Regions from separate parts of the Enterobacter sp. DVT3837 genome, predicted to be linked through region 2. Evidence: riboswitches for the same ligand, from Rfam matches in the RefSeq annotation. Region 2 holds a riboswitch; the other holds the start of a gene.
The links. Region 2 has a riboswitch for thiamine pyrophosphate ahead of thiB (thiamine ABC transporter substrate binding subunit). Riboswitches for the same ligand answer to the same signal wherever they lie in the genome.
Positions count from the first base shown of each region.

Region 1 (3,121 bases), 460 kb from region 2:
ACGGCCACGGCTGGGAGGTAACATAGCGCAGGTTCTTCACTTTAATCCCGCTCTCCTCCATCACTTCGCGCGCCACCGCCTGCTCCAGCGTTTCGCCCACTTCGACAAACCCGGCCAGCACAGTGTGAATGCCGTTGCGGTGACGGGTATGCTGCGCCAGCAGGATGGAATCCTCGCGACGGATAGCGACGATAATGCACGGCGCGATCTGCGGATAGTAGCGTTCACGGCAGTGGCTGCAGAGCATCGCCCACTCGGTTTTGCTCGGGTGCATGGTATGCCCGCAGTAACCGCAGTATTTATGCGAACGATAAAACTCCGCCAGCTGTACACCACGGCCCGCCAGCTGGAACAGCCCCACATCCAGATCCAGCACCTGACGAACCGATCCCATGTCCTGACGTCGAGCCTGCTGGACCATCCACACGGGATCGCCCTGCCACTCACCGATCCTCAGTGCAGGTTGACCAACAAGATCGAATTTTTCCGCCGCACCATAGGGAATTTCCCCGACGGGGAGCCATAATTTTTGTTCGTGACTGACGATCCACCAACCAAGATCTGATTTTTCAATAATACGATCCATATCTATTGCACTACCTTCGCTTCACTGACATGTTGTTAGCATTGTGGTTACATTTTGGATAAGCAGATTCAATTCTAAACTTTGCGGAGTCGAACATGTTAAACCAGCTAGAAAGCCTGACTGAGCGCGTTAGAGGAAGTAACAAACTGGTGGATCGCTGGCTACATGTGCGCAAGCATCTACTCGTGGCTTATTACAATCTGGTCGGTATTAAGCCTGGCAAAGAATCGTTTATGCGTCTGAATGAAAAAGCGCTGGATGATTTTTGTCAGAGCCTGGTCGACTACCTGTCCGACGGCCATTTCAATATTTATGAACGCATTATCCGCGAAATGGAAGGGACTACGCCGTATTTAGCGGCCAGCAAACTCTATCCGCTGCTGGAAGCCAATACCCAGCAGATTATGGACTACTACGATTCCACGCTTGAGAATGCGATCGATCACGATAACTATCTTGAGTTTCAGCAGGCGCTTTCCGACCTTGGCGAAGCGCTGGAAGAGCGATTCACACTGGAAGATAAGCTGATCGCCCTCGTGCTGGATAGCAATCTCAGTGCCAGCAACGAAGATAACATCGCGCGCCCTGCTTGAGTTCTTAATCGTTAACGAGTAATTTACAAACATTCGCCCCTCTCACGAGGGGGATTTTTCTTGTCGGAGTGCCCAGCGTTTGCAAAAACGCGGGCTGAGACCGTTAATTCGGGATCCGCGGAACCTGATCAGGCTAATACCTGCGAAGGGAACAAGAGTCACACTGCTGTTGTATCGCCTGCGGGCGATCTTCTCTTGCTTCATCCGTCGTCTGACAAGCCATGTCCTTCACTTTTGGAATGAGCTATGTCTACCACTACTAAACTGACCCGCCGCGAACAGCGCGCACACGCCCAACACTTCATTGATACCCTGGAAGGCACCGCTTTCCCGAACTCTAAACGCATCTACATCACCGGCTCTCAGGCGGATATCCGCGTGCCGATGCGTGAAATTCAGCTTAGCCCAACGCTTATCGGCGGCAGCAAAGATAACCCACAGTATGAAGACAACGAAGCTGTGCCGGTGTATGACACCTCCGGTCCCTACGGTGACCCTGAAATTGCCATCAACGTTCAGAAAGGCCTGGCTAAGCTGCGTCAACCGTGGATCGACGCCCGCCAGGACAGCGAGGAGCTAAACGAGCAAAGTTCTGCCTATACCAAAGAGCGCCTGGCCGACGACGGTCTGGACGAGCTGCGCTTCTCCGGCCTGCTGACACCGAAACGCGCTAAAGCGGGCAAATGCGTGACCCAGTTGCACTACGCGCGTCAGGGGATCGTCACCCCCGAAATGGAGTTCATCGCCATTCGCGAAAACATGGGCCGTGAGCGCATCCGTAGCGAAATTCTGCGCCACCAGCATCCGGGAGAATCTTTTGGCGCTCGCCTGCCGGAAAACATTACGCCGGAATTTGTGCGTGATGAAGTCGCCGCTGGCCGCGCGATTATCCCTGCCAACATCAACCACCCGGAATCTGAGCCAATGATTATTGGCCGTAATTTCCTGGTGAAGGTCAACGCTAACATCGGTAACTCGGCCGTTACTTCGTCTATCGAAGAAGAGGTGGAAAAACTGGTCTGGTCGACGCGCTGGGGTGCGGACACGGTGATGGACCTCTCCACTGGCCGTTATATTCACGAAACCCGCGAATGGATCCTACGTAACAGCCCGGTACCAATCGGGACGGTGCCTGTGTATCAGGCGCTGGAGAAGGTCAACGGCATTGCCGAAGATCTTACCTGGGAGGCCTTCCGCGACACGTTACTGGAACAGGCTGAACAGGGCGTAGACTACTTCACTATTCACGCAGGTGTCCTGCTGCGCTACGTACCGATGACGGCGAAACGTCTGACCGGCATCGTCTCGCGCGGCGGTTCGATCATGGCGAAGTGGTGTCTGTCCCATCATCAGGAAAACTTCCTCTACGAACACTTCCGTGAGATTTGCGAAATCTGCGCCGCGTACGATGTCTCTCTGTCGCTGGGCGACGGCCTGCGTCCTGGCTCCATCCGCGATGCCAATGACGAAGCGCAGTTTGCCGAACTGCACACGCTGGGTGAACTCACCAAAATCGCCTGGGAATATGACGTACAGGTGATGATTGAAGGCCCGGGACATGTGCCAATGCAGATGATCCGTCGCAACATGACCGAAGAGCTGGAGCACTGCCACGAAGCGCCGTTCTACACCCTCGGGCCATTGACCACCGATATCGCGCCGGGCTATGACCATTTCACCTCCGGGATTGGTGCGGCAATGATTGGCTGGTTCGGCTGCGCCATGCTCTGCTACGTCACGCCGAAAGAGCACCTCGGCCTGCCAAACAAAGAAGATGTAAAACAGGGTCTGATCACCTACAAGATTGCCGCCCACGCAGCCGATCTGGCGAAAGGCCACCCGGGAGCGCAAATCCGTGATAACGCCATGTCGAAAGCACGCTTCGAATTCCGCTGGGAAGATCAGTTCAACCTGGCGCTCGACCCATTCACTGCTCGCGCCT
Region 1 covers NZ_JBWDLA010000001.1:1,189,027-1,192,147, forward strand. The annotation lists gene nudC (NAD(+) diphosphatase) at 1-586, opposite strand, end outside; gene AC0XWG_RS05795 (Rsd/AlgQ family anti-sigma factor) at 682-1,179, shown strand; TPP riboswitch at 1,234-1,347, shown strand; gene thiC (phosphomethylpyrimidine synthase ThiC) at 1,426-3,121, shown strand, end outside.
Region 1: another riboswitch for thiamine pyrophosphate. It lies ahead of thiC (phosphomethylpyrimidine synthase ThiC); the one in region 2 lies ahead of thiB (thiamine ABC transporter substrate binding subunit).

Region 2 (3,121 bases):
AAGCAGATATTGCGCACCACTGGCAGCAACTTTCCCCGCTTCACTGGCGCTTTTTTTTACGCCCTGGCATCCACTTTCACCACGGCCGCGAGCTGGAGATGAGCGACGTCATTGATTCTCTTCAGCGCGCGCGCACACTTCCTCTGTATGCCCATGTCTCGCGGATCCACTCCCCGACAGCATGGACCGTTGACATCGAACTGTCCGAGCCAGACCAGTGGTTGCCGTGGCTAATGGGCTATGTTCCGTCGATGATCCTGCCGCGCGAATGGGCATCTCTGCCTCATTTTGCCAGCCAGCCCGTAGGGACAGGCCCTTACGCAGTGACGCGCAATACCAGCAACCAGCTTAAAATTCGCGCCTTTGACGACTACTTTGGCTATCGCGCGCTGATCGATGAAGTCAACGTCTGGGTTCTGCCTGACATCAGCGAAGAGTTGAGCTGCGGCTTAACGCTGGAAGGGCCAACCGAGGGGGAAAAAGCGGTTGAAAGCCGTCTTGAAGAAGGCTGCTATTACCTGCTGTTTGACGCTCGCAGCCATCGTGGCGCCAGTCGCGAGGTGCGCAGGTGGGTTAGCCACGTTCTCTCTCCGGCTAACCTTATCTATCAGGCAGAAGAACAATACCAGACATACTGGTTCCCGGCATACGGCCTGCTCCCTCGCTGGCATCACGCCCGACCGGTTCACGGTGAAAAGCCTGCCGGGCTGGAGTCGATCACGTTGACCTATTACCGTGATCATGTGGAACACCGCTTTATCGCCCGGATCATGAGCAAACTGCTGGCTGCTGAAGGCGTTCATCTCGACATTCAGGAGGTCGATTATGATGAATGGCACCGCGGAGATATCGTCAGTGATATCTGGCTGAACAGCGCCAACTTCACCCTACCGCTCGATTTCTCGCTGTTCTCTCACCTGTATGAAGTGCCGCTGATCCAGCACTGCATCGAACGCGACTGGCAGCAGGATGCCGCCCGGTGGCGAGCAGGTGAGATGAACCTGGCCTCGTGGTGTCAGCAACTGCTCGCGCAGCAGGCGATTGTGCCGCTGATCCATCACTGGCTGATGATTCAGGGTCAGCGCAGTATGCGCGGCCTGCGGATGAACACCTTAGGCTGGTTTGATTTTAAATCCGCCTGGTTTGCCCCGCCGGAGCCATAACGCTTTCGCAATATTCACCAAATCATTACAATAGCGCCGTTCTCAACGGGGTGCTGCATCACTGATGTGCGCTGAGATAATACCCGTCGAACCTGATCCGGATAACGCCGGCGAAGGGATTTGAGGCTGTTGCTCAAAATCCTTTGCCACTCAACCCTGAGGTGCAAAGTGTTAAAAAAAGTTCTCCCCCTGCTGGCGCTGTTCGCGCTGCCTGCTATTGCGAAGCCCGTTCTGACGGTCTACACCTACGACTCCTTCTCTGCTGACTGGGGCCCAGGCCCGGTGGTGAAAAAAGCCTTTGAAGCGGACTGTAACTGTGAATTGAAATTCGTGGCGCTGGAAGATGGCGTCTCACTGCTCAACCGCCTGCGTATGGAAGGGAAAAACAGTAAAGCCGATGTGGTGCTGGGGCTGGATAACAACCTGCTGGAGGCCGCCTCGCAGACCAAACTGTTTGCCAAAAGTGGCGTAGCTGCAGATGCCGTCAACGTTCCGGGCGGCTGGAAAAATGACACTTTCGTTCCGTTCGACTACGGCTACTTTGCCTTTGTTTACGACAAAAACAAGCTGAAGAACCCGCCGAAAAGCCTGAAAGAGCTGGTGGAAGGCGATCAGAAATGGCGCGTCATTTATGAAGACCCTCGCACCAGCACTCCGGGTCTGGGTCTGCTGCTGTGGATGCAGAAAGTCTATGGGGATAAAGCGCCGGAAGCATGGCAGAAACTGGCCGCCAAAACCGTCACCGTGACTAAAGGCTGGAGTGAAGCCTACGGCCTGTTCCTGAAAGGTGAAAGCGACCTGGTACTGAGTTACACCACCTCCCCGGCCTACCACATTATCGCCGAGAAGAAAGACAACTATGCCGCGGCCAATTTCGCTGAAGGTCATTACCTGCAGGTGGAAGTGGCTGCGCGTACCGCGGCCAGCAAACAGCCAGAACTTGCCGAGAAGTTCCTGAAATTTATGGTTTCACCGGCATTCCAGAATGCCATTCCGGCGGGTAACTGGATGTATCCCGTGACCAACGTAGCGCTGCCAGCAGGTTTCGAGCAGCTGACCAAACCGCAAACTTCTCTGGAGTTTACGCCGCACCAGGTCGCTTCGCAGCGTGCAGCATGGGTAAGTGAATGGCAACGCGCCGTCAGCCGCTAATTCCCGGCTGGTTAATTCCTGGGCTGCTCGCCGCCATGCTGATGGTGGCGGTCAGCCTGGGCGCTTTTCTTGCATTGTGGTTGAACGCGCCAGAGAGTGACCTGCTCTCCCTCTGGCACGACAGCTATCTCTGGCACGTTATCCGCTTTTCTTTCTGGCAGGCGTTTCTCTCTGCCCTGCTGTCGGTGATCCCCGCCATTTTCCTTGCTCGTGCGCTTTATCGCAGGCGTTTCCCCGGCAGGCAGGCGCTGCTGCGCCTGTGCGCCATGACGCTGATCCTGCCCGTGCTGGTAGCCGTGTTTGGCATTCTGAGCGTTTATGGTCGTCAGGGCTGGCTGGCTTCACTGTTCGGCCTGCTCGGTCTGGAGTGGCATTTCTCGCCATACGGGCTTCAGGGCATCCTGCTGGCGCACGTCTTTTTCAATATGCCGATGGCGACACGGCTCTTTTTACAGGCGCTGGAAAATATCCCCGGAGAGCAACGCCAGCTTGCGGCACAGCTGGGCATGCGCGGCTGGTCTTTCTTCCGCTTTGTTGAGTGGCCGTGGCTGCGCCGCCAAATCCCGCCAGTTGCCGCGCTGATCTTCATGCTCTGCTTTGCCAGCTTTGCTACCGTGCTTTCACTGGGGGGCGGACCGCAGGCAACAACCATTGAGCTGGCAATCTATCAGGCGCTGAGTTACGACTACGATCCTGGTCGGGCTGCGCTGCTGGCGATAGTTCAGATGGTGTGCTGTCTTGTACTGGTGCTGCTGAGCCAGCGTCTGAGTAAAGCCATTCCGCCGGGCAGTAACCAGATAACAGGC
Region 2 covers NZ_JBWDLA010000001.1:733,217-736,337, forward strand. The annotation lists gene sgrR (HTH-type transcriptional regulator SgrR) at 1-1,163, shown strand, start outside; TPP riboswitch at 1,200-1,300, shown strand; gene thiB (thiamine ABC transporter substrate binding subunit) at 1,332-2,315, shown strand; gene thiP (thiamine/thiamine pyrophosphate ABC transporter permease ThiP) at 2,291-3,121, shown strand, end outside.